3 regions of the Megasphaera hexanoica genome follow, and region 2 is predicted to be linked to each of the others. Evidence: a T-box and tRNA genes for the amino acid it is inferred to sense, from the RefSeq annotation. Region 2 holds a T-box; the other regions hold tRNA genes.
What was found. A T-box is a leader RNA that pairs with one kind of tRNA and senses whether it is charged. The one in region 2 lies ahead of trpS (tryptophan--tRNA ligase), so its partner is inferred to be a tRNA-Trp.
Positions count from the first base shown of each region.

Region 1 (4,860 bases), 950 kb from region 2:
GGCATGGCAGAATATTACAGCGCCGAATTATCTCAAAAAGTTAAACGGGGAATGACAGAAAATCTCCTGGAAGGCAAGTGGATTGGTGGCATTGTTCCCTTTGGCTATGAACTCACATCGGAAAATAAACTGGCCATCAGTCCCGCAACAGGCCATCTGGTTTCCGAAATCTATAATAAGTGCTTATCCGGGGTGAAAACGACAGATATTTTGAGCAAATTAAATAGCCTTGGTATCAAAACCCAGAGAGGATGCAACTTCACTCGCAACAGCCTGAACCGCATCCTCAAGAATCAGATTTACACGGGGACATTCACCTGGGCCGGTACATCCTATCCTGATTATGCCCCAGCACTCATCACACAGGAGCAATATACAGCTATGCAGAATTTATTTGAATCTCGCAAACGAAAAAGCAATACCGCCCGCCGCGTCTCTCCCCAGTATGCCCTGACAGGTAAAATCTACTGTGGCACATGCGGACTTCCCATGACCGGATATTGTGGCAAGAGTCATACAGGCACCACATACTACTATTACCAATGTTCTTCCAAAAATAATAAATCGGAAAAAGCTGCGCGGTCCCAGATTGCCTGTGATGCCAAAAACATAAGCCGTGACAAGCTGGAAAAATTAGTCCTTGATACCACTATCAGCATACTCAAAAACAAAGACGCCGTAAAATGCATTGCAGACCAGTGTATGACCATCCAGAAAGCAGAACTGGAACACAAGCCGGCGGAACAACTGCGCCTGGAATCTCAAATCAAAGAAATTGAAAAACGACTGAAAAACAGCGTAAAAGCCGTTGAAAACGGCCTTATCTCCCAAACAATAACAAACAATATTGAGACCTATGAAAAACAGCTCACAGAGCTAAACGCTCAACTTGACGGGCTTAAATTAGAGACTCACATCATTCCCATTACAGAAGAAGCGGTCATCTATTATCTGAACCAACTGACAGAACGGGCAAATAAAAAAGACGGATATAGCCTCGATACCTTCGATGACTTCATCCGTCGTGTCGTAGTGACTGGAAAGCGTGTAGACATATATTATAACTACACTGCAGTTCCCAATATACTCGAAAACCCCGCAGTCAAAATGCTGCGGGGTTCGAGTGAAGATTATTTGGTGACCCGGTAGGGATTCGAACCCTAGACCTACTGATTCGTAGTCAGTCACTCTATCCAGCTGAGCTACCGAGTCATGTAGAGGGATATCGGTCTCCTGCAGATTCCTCTCCCTCTGTGTTTTGGCAGGGGCAGAAGGAATCGAACCCTCAACCAATGGTTTTGGAGACCACTACTCTACCAGTTGAGCTATACCCCTACGTATAATCAGCGGCTTCCTATCCTCCCAGGGGGCTTCCCCCCAAGTACTTTCGGCGTTTGCGGGCTTAACTGCTGTGTTCGGCATGGGAACAGGTGGATCCCCGCAGCTATCGCCACTGAATTCTCTTGTCAGGGCCGTGCCCTGACAACTGTATAGAAAACGTATTCCTTACCTTACCTTTTAAGTCAAGTCCTCGGTCTATTAGTACCGGTCCGCTCCGTACATCACTGTACTTCCACTCCCGGCCTATCTACCACATCGTCTCTGTGGGACCTTACTTACTTGCGTAATGAGAAACCTCATCTCTAGGCTGGTTTCACGCTTAGATGCTTTCAGCGTTTATCCGTCCCCGACGTAGCTACCCAGCTGCACAACTGGCGTCATGACTGGTACACCATTGGTCGGTCCACTCCGGTCCTCTCGTACTAGGAGCAGCCCCTTTCAAGTTTCTTCCGCCCGCGATGGATAGGGACCGAACTGTCTCACGACGTTCTGAACCCAGCTCGCGTACCACTTTAATGGGCGAACAGCCCAACCCTTGGGACCTACTTCAGCCCCAGGATGTGATGAGCCGACATCGAGGTGCCAAACCTCCCCGTCGATATGGACTCTTGGGAGAGATAAGCCTGTTATCCCCAGGGTAGCTTTTATCCGTTGAGCGATGGCTATTCCACTCTATGCCACCGGATCACTAAGCCCGACTTTCGTCCCTGCTCGACCTGTCCGTCTCGCAGTCAAGCTCCCTTCTGCCTTTGCACTCTTCGTGCGGTTTCCGTCCGCACTGAGGGAACCTTTGGGCGCCTCCGTTGCTCTTTCGGAGGCGACCGCCCCAGTCAAACTGCCCGCCTGAGACTGTCCGCAAGCTCGTTACGCTTCTCGTTAGAATTCCAATAAAACAAGGTTGGTATCCCACCATCGGCTCCGCGAATACTGGCGTACTCGCTTCTCCGCCTCCCAACTATCCTGTACATCTCCTACCAGAATTCAATCTCAGGTTACAGTAAAGCTCCATGGGGTCTTTCTGTCCAGTCGCGGGTAACCTGCATCTTCACAGGTACTTCAATTTCACCGGGTCCCTCGTTGAGACAGTGCCCAAATCGTTACACCTTTCGTGCGGGTCGGAACTTACCCGACAAGGAATTTCGCTACCTTAGGACCGTTATAGTTACGGCCGCCGTTTACTGGGGCTTCAATTCTCTGCTTCGCTTGCGCTAACAAGTCCTCTTAACCTTCCAGCACCGGGCAGGTGTCAGCATCTATACGTCAGGTTTCCCTTTAGCAGACGCCTGTGTTTGTGGTAAACAGTCGCTTGGGCCTCTCTTCTGCCGCCTGCCTTAGCTCCGTGCGCTTCTGCACTTCACTGACTACAGGCTATCCTTTTCCCGAAGTTACGGATATATTTTGCCGAGTTCCTTAACGAGGGTTGTCCCGCGCACCTTAGAATTCTCTTCCTGCCTACCTGTGTCGGTTTCGGTACGGGTGCTGCCGTTCTCACTAGAAGCTTTTCTTGGCAATATAGTGCCGGCCCCTTCGCTTCTGTCTCCAGAAGCTCCCCATCACATCTCGGCCTTATGGAAGACGGATTTGCCTGTCTCCCGACCTACCTGCTTGGACGTGCTCTTCCAGTCGCACGCGCGCTTTCCTTCTTGCGTCACTCCGTCGCTCAAACAAACGGCTGCAGTACAGGAATCTCAACCTGTTGTCCATCTCCTACGCGTCTCCGCCTCGGATTAGGTCCCGACTTACCCTGGGTCGACGAGCGTTGCCCAGGAACCCTTAGGCTTTCGGTGGAAAGGATTCTCACCTTCCTTTTCGCTACTCATACCGGCATTCTCTCTTCCTGCCTGTCCACGGCTCCTTCCGGTACCGCTTCTCCCATGCAGGAACGCTCCCCTACCCATGTATCTACATACATGCCAAAGCTTCGGTTCCGTACTTCAGCCCCGGTCATCTTCGGCGCAGAGTCTCTCGACCAGTGAGCTATTACGCACTCTTTTAATGGTGGCTGCTTCTGAGCCAACATCCTGGTTGTTTTCGAAATTCCACATCCTTCACCACTTAGTACGGCATTGGGGACCTTAGCTGTTGGTCTGGGCTGTTTCCCTCTTGACTACGGGTCTTATTACTCGCAGTCTGACTCCCATGTATAAGTACAGCCATTCGCAGTTTGATTAGGTTCAGTAGCCGGATAGGCCCCTACCCTGTTCAGTGCTCTACCGCCTGTACTCTCTCCATGAGGCTAGCCCTAAAGCTATTTCGGGGAGAACCAGCTATCTCCACGTTCGATTGGCATTTCACCCCTACCCACATCTCATCCAAAAGCTTTTCAACGCTCACTGGTTCGGTCCTCCACACATTTTTACCTGTGCTTCAACCTGGACATGGGTAGATCACTGTGGTTTCGGGTCTACTCCCTCCAACTCATCGCCCTCTTCAGACTCGCTTTCGCTGCGGCTCCGCATTTCCTGCTTAACCTCGCTGGACGAAGTAACTCGCCGGTTCATTCTTCAATAGGCACGCCGTCGCACGTATATAGTGCTCCGACTGCTTGTAGACATACGGTTTCAGGTTCTCTTTCATTCCCCTCCCGGGGTTCTTTTCACCTTTCCCTCACGGTACTATGCGCTATCGGTCTATATCAGTGTTTCGCCTTGGAGGGTGGTCCCCCCTGCTTCCCACAAGGTTCCTCGTGTCTCGTGGTACTCTGGATCCTGCTCCCTGCATCTGCTTGCGCTTACGAGGCTCTCACTCTCTCTGGCTGAGCTTCCCAGCTCATTCTGCTTCGCTCGTGCAGTTTTCCGCAGTCCGCAACCCCGGATTGGTTTCCCATCCCGGTTTGGGCTCTGCCCCTTTCGCTCGCCGCTACTCAGGGTATCTCTTTTGATTCCTTTTCCTCCGGCTACTTAGATGTTTCAGTTCACCGGGTGCCCTTCCTCTTAAGAGGATGACGTGACTCCTCACGCCGGGTTTCCCCATTCGGACATCTGCGGGTCAAAGGTTACTTGCACCTCACCGCAGCTTATCGCAGCTTATCGCGTCCTTCTTCGGCTGATATAGCCAAGGCATCCGCCGTACGCCCTTACTTACTTGACTTGCTCTTTTTTTCTAAGGTTCGTTAAGTCTCTTTTCTTTTCAAAAAAGAGGTGTTTCTTCGTTTTCTATACAGTTGTCAAGGTACGCCATAAAAGAAAATCTGGTGGAGATGAGGAGAATCGAACTCCTGACCCCCTGCTTGCAAGGCAGGTGCTCTCCCAGCTGAGCTACACCCCCACTATCCCTTTACCCTTTCCAGGATAAAGTATGGTGGGCCTAGGTGGACTTGAACCACCGACCTCACGCTTATCAGGCGTGCGCTCTAACCAGCTGAGCTATAGGCCCATATGCGATTTTCTCCTTGAGAGGATGGCCTCTCAAAACTAAACAATGCTTCATACTCTGCCAGAATGCCGACCTAAGAATCGTCAGAAGTCTGACTTTCGTCTTCCTTCCGGCCTCTATCCCTAGAAAGGAGGTGATCCAGCC
Region 1 covers NZ_CP171361.1:1,225,814-1,230,673, reverse strand. The annotation lists gene ACGTIC_RS05865 (recombinase family protein) at 1-1,149, shown strand, start outside; tRNA gene ACGTIC_RS05860 (tRNA-Arg) at 1,136-1,212, opposite strand; tRNA gene ACGTIC_RS05855 (tRNA-Trp) at 1,260-1,335, opposite strand; rRNA gene rrf (5S ribosomal RNA) at 1,342-1,458, opposite strand; rRNA gene ACGTIC_RS05845 (23S ribosomal RNA) at 1,520-4,431, opposite strand; tRNA gene ACGTIC_RS05840 (tRNA-Ala) at 4,533-4,608, opposite strand; tRNA gene ACGTIC_RS05835 (tRNA-Ile) at 4,640-4,716, opposite strand; rRNA gene ACGTIC_RS05830 (16S ribosomal RNA) at 4,843-4,860, opposite strand, start outside.
Region 1: it has a tRNA-Trp gene. The T-box ahead of trpS (tryptophan--tRNA ligase) is inferred to sense a tRNA for this amino acid. The anticodon was not compared.

Region 2 (4,860 bases):
TCAGGCTGCAAATCCTCTGGCAGCGTTTCGACAAGCCGTTTCTGTGCCAGCTGTTCCACTTCGCCATAGGTCCTGCGCATGACCGGGCTGAAGTATTTGACCGGCGTCGGCATATCACCAGTAAAGACTTCACTGGCATCGTGATACAGCGCCAGCAGGACGGCCCGTCCGGCATCTACAGTGCCGCCATCAGCATAATATGTATTGTGTAACAGGCAGAGGTGATAGGCAATCATCGCCGTCTGCAGCGTATGCTCCTGCACATTCTCTTCGATGGTGTTACGCATCAGGCTCCAGCGGCGGATAAATTTCATGCGCGCCAAAATGGCAAAGAAATGGCTCATATGTACTCCTTATTTACGGTACAGACCCATAGCCCGGCAGGCTTTCACATAAGTGACATTGGCCTTGGCATGGGCTTTCTTGGCGCCTTCGTCGAGGATGGCATCCAGTTCGGGATCGCCTACGAGCTGATGATAGCGCTGCTGGATCGGTTCCAGTACGGAAATGACAGCATCGGCTACATCTTTCTTGAATGCTCCGTAACCTTTGCCTTCGTAGGCTTTTTCAATATCTTCATGGCTCTGGTCGGTCACGGCCGAGAGAATTTCAATCAGGTTGGAAATACCGGGCTGGCAGTCCGTGTCATAACGCACGGTATTCAGGCTGTCCGTCTGGGCCCGTTTGATTTTCTTTTCAATATCTTTGGGATCGTCGAGAAGATAAATAGTAGCCGTCGTATTGGAATCGGACTTGCTCATTTTCTTCGTCGGTTCCTGCAGGCTCATGACACGAGTGCCATCGTGGCCGAGCAGGATCTGGGGCAGTTTAAATACGTCCCCGTACAGACGGTTGAACCGCTGTGCCAGGTCTCGGGTAATTTCCATATGCTGCTTCTGATCATCGCCAACGGGAACGTAGTCAGCCTGATACAGCAGGATGTCTGCCGCCATCAGGGGCGGATAGGTCAGAAGACCGGCCGGAATGGAATCGCCCCGTTTGGAAGCCTTATCCTTATACTGGGTCATCCGTTCCAGTTCACCTACATAAGAAGATGTAATCATGATCCAGCCGAGCTGTACGTGTTCCGGAACTTCCGACTGTACGAACAGCGTCGCTTTCTGCGGATCCAGACCAGAAGCGATATAAATAGCCGCCAGCTGACGGGTCCGTTCATGGAGAAGCTGCGGATCCTGCGGCACGGTGATAGCATGCTGATTGACGATGCAGTAATAACATTCATTGGCATCCTGTAATTTAGAAAAATTACGCAGTGCACCCAGATAATTCCCTAATGTAAGATTGCCACTCGGCTGGATACCTGAAAAGATAATAGACATGATTGTTTTCCTCCTGTCAATAAAAAAACCTTCCATCCCTTATATATAGGGACGAAAGGAAAGTATTTCCGCGGTACCACCCTGGTTGGCATAATGCCCGGCTCTTACATGCACATCATCATGCACTCTTTCCTGGTAACGGTGAAAGTTCCGGCCTGTCATACTGACTTCTGACAGCCTCTCCCGGGCCCATTCCTTCTTTCTCCTCCTGCCGGACTTCCACCCTCACCGGCTCGCTGAAAGGGGTATGAAAGAGCTACTTGCTCCCGCTCATCGAGTTTCTTTATATATACAGGTATTGTAGTCCCGAATACGTACCATGTCAAGAAGCATTTTGTAAAAAAAGTCTTGACTTAAAGCTTACTCCATGTGCTAAAATAAGCCATCACAGGAGGAATGTATATGAAATTAACGCGAAAAAAAATTATATTGACTGCCCTTCCCCTAGTGGCAGCCGCTCTCATAGGAGCTTATTTCTTTATACCCGGTTCCAAAGCCGTGGCCCGTCAGGGCATACAAGTCACCAAAGCAGCAGCCGCTCACTACGATCTGACCAGCGATGTCGATGCCTCTCACGTACGCCAGATTATCACCCGTGACAGCATGACGAGCCGCACCATCATGTGGCAGTCTGATTTTTCCGAAGAGCCGGCACTGGTCGAATACCGCGTCAAGGGATCTGATGGCGACGTGTTCCAGCAGCAGGCGACAAATGAAGCCTTTAACGACGATGATACGACGACCTACGTCCACAGCGCATTGCTGCAGGACCTCACACCGGGAACGACGTACGAATACCGCGTCGGATACGGAGAAAAACGGACGGAATGGCAGGAATTCCAGACGGCCCGGGGAAATGATTTCAAAGCCCTCATCTTCCCTGATTCCCAATCGAGTGATTACAGTTACTGGGCGGCTACGGCTCAACCGGCCTGGCAGCGCAACAACGATGCCCAGTTTTTCATCAATATGGGCGACCTCGTAGATAACGGGCAGGACCACTATCAGTGGAATGCCTGGTTCGATGTCGTCGGCCCCATGATCCGCCGCATCCCCGTAGTCCCACTCATGGGAAACCACGAAACGTACAACCGCGACTGGAAGGTACGGATGCCCGAAGCCTATCTCCATCTCTTCTCTTTGCCCGGCGGCGTCCCTAAATCGTATCAAAACCAGTTCTATTCTTTCGATTATGGAGATGTTCATTTCGTCGTCCTCAATACGCAGGCATCGGAACTGGCTGACTGGCAGCCACAGCTCAACGAAGATCAGGCAGCCTGGTTCCGCCAGGATATGGCAAAAACGACGAAGAAATGGAAAGTCGTCATCATGCATAAGGATCCACTGCAATACGGATTCGCCAGCCGGCCCCAGCCACGGGAAGAAGGATTTTCCCAGGAAGGCACATTCTGGATGCCCCTCTTTGATGAAACGGGCGTAGACGTCGTCCTTTCCGCCCACCTGCACACCTACCGTGACCGGGGACACATCAGGAATTTCCAGCGCGATCCGTCGGGACCGCTCTACATCATTACCGGCGTAGCTGGCAACGTCCAGTATCCCGGCCTCTGGAAACAGCACAGTCTGGATGAATATGTAGCGCCTCAGCCGGAAACAGATAATTATATGACTATGGAATCTACAGAAAATCAGCTGACATTCCAGAGTTTCCTGCCTGACGGCACACTGTTGGAACGCACGGCTGTAGAAAAATAACACATACACCGGATAAAAGTAAAACGGAGCAATCCGGCAGACAAATGAGTCTGTCAGACTGCTCCGTTTATTTGCGTACATTCTATTTTCTGTCTTTGACGCGGACACGCTGTACCGTCGGCTGTCCATTATGGTCGCGATGAATCGTATCTATCCGGATGTACTGGAGTTCTGGTGAAAATTCTCTGACCAGTTTACTCAGTTCCGGATCCGTGCTTCCCACACCGCTTTCAACGATGCGGTATACGATGGCTGCAAATTCGTAGCGGGTCATCATGCGGTCCCCTTTGAATTCGCCATCGGGATACCCTTCAAGAATCCCTTTTTTAGCCAGTGTCGTCACATACTGGTACGCCCAGTGGTTTTCTGCCACATCAGGGAAGAGGGCACTCTTTTCCGGACCTTCCGCCATGCCGTGCATGCTTTCCAGTTTGGCAATGAGGGCATCCTGTTCGGCCATATGGCGGCGCATGGCTTCCATTTCTTTTGCCATGGCCACGCGGGACGTGGAAACGTGATTCCCCTGGCCCAGTTTGATGCTGACGCCGGCATTGAACATGTTTTCCCCGCCGCCAAAGGATCCGCCGATGCTGAACATGGTGTCTTCATTGGGTCGATAGTATGCTCCGACAGCCGCCGCATTGGCTCCCCGGTAATGGCCGTAACCTGCGGCAAAGTCCCACTTGTCATCGGGATCGAAGTCCAGCGGATGGAGGGCTGCCAAAGCCGCCGAGCCGGCACCGACGCGGTCTACGCGGGTTCCCAGCTTATTCACAGTCCCGCCCAGATAGGAAATAGCCTGATCGGCCGCATAGAGCTGGCTGCCGTTGACGGCATCGGTCGAGTCCTTGCTGATTTTGCCCGGTGCAACGCCTTCTATCTTATTACCGCCCATATTGACATCGCCTTGCTGGATGGTGATATCCTGATGAGTGCTGTCGCCGGTCTTGACGGTCAGCCCGCTGTTGTTGATGGTGGTGTTGCCCGTGGTGACGCTGTTGGATTCAATGCTGTTCAAGCCTTTCAAGTTCTTAGCCAGTTTGACAGTCATCTTGCCATTTTCCTTCACCGTGCCGTCGTCATTGTAGACGGTATCGGTAGCCACAATGCCGATGTTCCCATCGCTGAGATCATCTTTCGTAGCTTTCTTGTCGCCATCTTTCTTGCCGGCATTGATGTCACCAACAATATCCAGCTGATGGTTCAGTTTGACTTTGGCTGTATTGCCGAAATCATCGCCGTACTTCATACCGTCATCCATAGTGGCGACTTCATGAGTAATGGTCTTCGTCGTACCATCAGTTTCCTTGACTGTAGTCTGATACTGGATGCGGGCTGCCTGGTCTTTTGTACCATCTTTATCTTCGCCCTTGACTTCGTTCTGATTGCGGTCCAGGGTACCCTTGCCCAGGACGGTGGAAATGTCAATATTGGTACCATCCTTGCCATCTGCACCTTTCGGTCCAGTCAGGCCGATATGGCCAACACCGTCCTTGCCAGCAATCGAGACCGCATCTCTGCCGTCCTTGCCAGCGATGCCGACTTTGCCGTCGACACCGTCAGTTCCGGCTGCACCATTCGGACCGGTGATGGAAACGCCGGACTTGCCGTCCTTGCCATCCTTACCGGTGACGAAGAGGCCATCCCTGCCGTCTTTTCCATCCTTGCCATCATGGCCGATGACGACCGTCGTGCCGCCCTTTGTCTCGACCGTGACGTTGCCGTCCTTACCAGCCTTGCCAGCGTCGCCCTTCTGGCCGACCTTGAGCTGGTCGTTGAGCTTCAGGTCATAGACCTTCTGCCC
Region 2 covers NZ_CP171361.1:2,175,013-2,179,872, forward strand. The annotation lists gene yfbR (5'-deoxynucleotidase) at 1-344, opposite strand, end outside; gene trpS (tryptophan--tRNA ligase) at 354-1,340, opposite strand; T-box leader at 1,385-1,623, opposite strand; gene ACGTIC_RS10770 (metallophosphoesterase family protein) at 1,743-3,056, shown strand; gene ACGTIC_RS10775 (S-layer homology domain-containing protein) at 3,139-4,860, opposite strand, start outside.

Region 3 (4,860 bases), 1.1 Mb from region 2:
CTTTCCGGATATCGTATCATGGACATCATTAGATACCTGAATGAACACAACTACGTCACATCCCGCAAATCGAAGTTCCGCTACAATAGCTTGAACCGAATCTTAACCAATCCCATCTATACCGGCTTATATCGGTGGGGAACTATCGAAGTCGCCGACTATGCCCCCGCCATCATCACACAAAAACAATTTGCCCTGGCACAAGAGAAAATCCATCACATCAAAGCTCATCCCCGTGCTAAACGTCGCAGTGCTGCCTATGCCCTCACAGGTATCATTTATTGTGGCGTCTGTGGCTCTCCCATGACCGGCCAAAGCGGCCACTCAAAAAGCGGTGCGCTCTATCACTATTACCGCTGTTCCACAAAAAACAATTACCACAACCGCGGCAAAAAGCTAAATATAAAATGCACCAATCGTAATATAAGTAGGGACAAACTTGAGGATCTAGTATTACAAACGACTATAAATATCCTCATGAACCCGGAAGCCGTCCGCATGATTGCGAAACAAGCGGTAGCTGCACAAAAAAAGGACCCAGCTGCCACAGAAATAGACCGCATCAAAGAAGATAAAAAGCTCATTCAGAAAAAACTAAACAACTCCATCAAAGCCGTCGAAGCTGGAATCATTTCCACAACACTAGCAGCCAACATAGCACAATATGAAAAGGAAATTGCCGAGCTGGATATCAAGATGGAAAAAATAAAGCTCTCCTCCACGCCGGTGAAAATTGATGAAATCGCCGTCGAGTTCTTTCTCAAGAGTCTGCTGCTGAATAAAAAAGAACACGACAAATACCGCCTGGATATGTTCCAGACTTTTATCCGTCGTGTCATCGTCTACCCTGATAAAGTAGAAATTCAGTACAACTATACTGCAACCCCTCATATACTAGAAAATCCCGTCACCAAAATGATGACGGGAAATTCCGGGTGTTCGCGTTGCGAACGTTTGGTGACCCGGTAGGGATTCGAACCCTAGACCTACTGATTCGTAGTCAGTCACTCTATCCAGCTGAGCTACCGAGTCATGTAGAGGGATATCGGTCTCCTGCAGATTCCTCTCCCTCTGTGTTTTGGCAGGGGCAGAAGGAATCGAACCCTCAACCAATGGTTTTGGAGACCACTACTCTACCAGTTGAGCTATACCCCTACGTATAATCAGCGGCTTCCTATCCTCCCAGGGAGCTTCCCCCCAAGTACTTTCGGCGTTTGCGGGCTTAACTGCTGTGTTCGGCATGGGAACAGGTGGATCCCCGCAGCTGTCGCCACTGAATTCTCTTGTCAGGGCCGTGCCCTGACAACTGTATAGAAAACGTATCCCTTACCTTACCTTTTAAGTCAAGTCCTCGGTCTATTAGTACCGGTCCGCTCCGTACATCACTGTACTTCCACTCCCGGCCTATCTACCACATCGTCTCTGTGGGACCTTACTTACTTGCGTAATGAGAAACCTCATCTCTAGGCTGGTTTCACGCTTAGATGCTTTCAGCGTTTATCCGTCCCCGACGTAGCTACCCAGCTGCACAACTGGCGTCATGACTGGTACACCATTGGTCGGTCCACTCCGGTCCTCTCGTACTAGGAGCAGCCCCTTTCAAGTTTCTTCCGCCCGCGATGGATAGGGACCGAACTGTCTCACGACGTTCTGAACCCAGCTCGCGTACCACTTTAATGGGCGAACAGCCCAACCCTTGGGACCTACTTCAGCCCCAGGATGTGATGAGCCGACATCGAGGTGCCAAACCTCCCCGTCGATATGGACTCTTGGGAGAGATAAGCCTGTTATCCCCAGGGTAGCTTTTATCCGTTGAGCGATGGCTATTCCACTCTATGCCACCGGATCACTAAGCCCGACTTTCGTCCCTGCTCGACCTGTCCGTCTCGCAGTCAAGCTCCCTTCTGCCTTTGCACTCTTCGTGCGGTTTCCGTCCGCACTGAGGGAACCTTTGGGCGCCTCCGTTGCTCTTTCGGAGGCGACCGCCCCAGTCAAACTGCCCGCCTGAGACTGTCCGCAAGCTCGTTACGCTTCTCGTTAGAATTCCAATAAAACAAGGTTGGTATCCCACCATCGGCTCCGCGAATACTGGCGTACTCGCTTCTCCGCCTCCCAACTATCCTGTACATCTCCTACCAGAATTCAATCTCAGGTTACAGTAAAGCTCCATGGGGTCTTTCTGTCCAGTCGCGGGTAACCTGCATCTTCACAGGTACTTCAATTTCACCGGGTCCCTCGTTGAGACAGTGCCCAAATCGTTACACCTTTCGTGCGGGTCGGAACTTACCCGACAAGGAATTTCGCTACCTTAGGACCGTTATAGTTACGGCCGCCGTTTACTGGGGCTTCAATTCTCTGCTTCGCTTGCGCTAACAAGTCCTCTTAACCTTCCAGCACCGGGCAGGTGTCAGCATCTATACGTCAGGTTTCCCTTTAGCAGACGCCTGTGTTTGTGGTAAACAGTCGCTTGGGCCTCTCTTCTGCCGCCTGCCTTAGCTCCGTGCGCTTCTGCACTTCACTGACTACAGGCTATCCTTTTCCCGAAGTTACGGATATATTTTGCCGAGTTCCTTAACGAGGGTTGTCCCGCGCACCTTAGAATTCTCTTCCTGCCTACCTGTGTCGGTTTCGGTACGGGTGCTGCCGTTCTCACTAGAAGCTTTTCTTGGCAATATAGTGCCGGCCCCTTCGCTTCTGTCTCCAGAAGCTCCCCATCACATCTCGGCCTTATGGAAGACGGATTTGCCTGTCTCCCGACCTACCTGCTTGGACGTGCTCTTCCAGTCGCACGCGCGCTTTCCTTCTTGCGTCACTCCGTCGCTCAAACAAACGGCTGCAGTACAGGAATCTCAACCTGTTGTCCATCTCCTACGCGTCTCCGCCTCGGATTAGGTCCCGACTTACCCTGGGTCGACGAGCGTTGCCCAGGAACCCTTAGGCTTTCGGTGGAAAGGATTCTCACCTTCCTTTTCGCTACTCATACCGGCATTCTCTCTTCCTGCCTGTCCACGGCTCCTTCCGGTACCGCTTCTCCCATGCAGGAACGCTCCCCTACCCATGTATCTACATACATGCCAAAGCTTCGGTTCCGTACTTCAGCCCCGGTCATCTTCGGCGCAGAGTCTCTCGACCAGTGAGCTATTACGCACTCTTTTAATGGTGGCTGCTTCTGAGCCAACATCCTGGTTGTTTTCGAAATTCCACATCCTTCACCACTTAGTACGGCATTGGGGACCTTAGCTGTTGGTCTGGGCTGTTTCCCTCTTGACTACGGGTCTTATTACTCGCAGTCTGACTCCCATGTATAAGTACAGCCATTCGCAGTTTGATTAGGTTCAGTAGCCGGATAGGCCCCTACCCTGTTCAGTGCTCTACCGCCTGTACTCTCTCCATGAGGCTAGCCCTAAAGCTATTTCGGGGAGAACCAGCTATCTCCACGTTCGATTGGCATTTCACCCCTACCCACATCTCATCCAAAAGCTTTTCAACGCTCACTGGTTCGGTCCTCCACACATTTTTACCTGTGCTTCAACCTGGACATGGGTAGATCACTGTGGTTTCGGGTCTACTCCCTCCAACTTCTCGCCCTCTTCAGACTCGCTTTCGCTGCGGCTCCGCATTTCCTGCTTAACCTCGCTGGACGAAGTAACTCGCCGGTTCATTCTTCAATAGGCACGCCGTCGCACGTATATAGTGCTCCGACTGCTTGTAGACATACGGTTTCAGGTTCTCTTTCATTCCCCTCCCGGGGTTCTTTTCACCTTTCCCTCACGGTACTATGCGCTATCGGTCTATATCAGTGTTTCGCCTTGGAGGGTGGTCCCCCCTGCTTCCCACAAGGTTCCTCGTGTCTCGTGGTACTCTGGATCCTGCTCCATGCATCCGCTTACGCCTACGAGGCTCTCACTCTCTCTGGCTGAGCTTCCCAGCTCATTCTGCTTCACTCGTGCATTTGATAGCAGTCCACAACCCCGGATTGGTTTCCCATCCCGGTTTGGGCTCTGCCCCGTTCGCTCGCCGCTACTAGGGGTATCTCTCTTGATTCCTTTTCCTCCGGCTACTTAGATGTTTCAGTTCACCGGGTGCCCTTCCTCCTAAGAGGATGACAGTACTCCTACTGCCGGGTTTCCCCATTCGGACATCTGCGGGTCAAAGGTCACTTGCACCTCACCGCAGCTTATCGCAGCTTATCGCGTCCTTCTTCGGCTGATATAGCCAAGGCATCCGCCGTACGCCCTTACTTACTTGACTTGCTCTTTTTTCTAAGGTTCGTTAAGTCTCTTTTCTTTTCAAAAAAGAGGTATTTCTTCGTTTTCTATACAGTTGTCAAGGTACGCCATAAAAGAAAATCTGGTGGAGATGAGGAGAATCGAACTCCTGACCCCCTGCTTGCAAGGCAGGTGCTCTCCCAGCTGAGCTACACCCCCACTATCCCTTTACCCTTTCCAGGATAAAGTATGGTGGGCCTAGGTGGACTTGAACCACCGACCTCACGCTTATCAGGCGTGCGCTCTAACCAGCTGAGCTATAGGCCCATATGCGATTTTCTCCTTGAGAGGATGGCCTCTCAAAACTAAACAATGCTTCATACTCTGCCAGAATGCCGACCTAAGAATCGTCAGAAGTCTGACTTTCGTCTTCCTTCCGGCCTCTATCCCTAGAAAGGAGGTGATCCAGCCGCACCTTCCGATACGGCTACCTTGTTACGACTTCACCCCAATCATCGCCCCCACCTTCGACGGCTGGTTCCTTGCGGTTGCCTCACCGGCTTCGGGTGTGAATGACTTTCGTGGTGTGACGGGCGGTGTGTACAAGGCCCGGGAACGTATTCACCGCAGTATGCTGACCTGCGATTACTAG
Region 3 covers NZ_CP171361.1:1,059,638-1,064,497, reverse strand. The annotation lists gene ACGTIC_RS04995 (recombinase family protein) at 1-969, shown strand, start outside; tRNA gene ACGTIC_RS04990 (tRNA-Arg) at 956-1,032, opposite strand; tRNA gene ACGTIC_RS04985 (tRNA-Trp) at 1,080-1,155, opposite strand; rRNA gene rrf (5S ribosomal RNA) at 1,162-1,278, opposite strand; rRNA gene ACGTIC_RS04975 (23S ribosomal RNA) at 1,340-4,251, opposite strand; tRNA gene ACGTIC_RS04970 (tRNA-Ala) at 4,352-4,427, opposite strand; tRNA gene ACGTIC_RS04965 (tRNA-Ile) at 4,459-4,535, opposite strand; rRNA gene ACGTIC_RS04960 (16S ribosomal RNA) at 4,662-4,860, opposite strand, start outside.
Region 3: it has a tRNA-Trp gene. The T-box ahead of trpS (tryptophan--tRNA ligase) is inferred to sense a tRNA for this amino acid. The anticodon was not compared.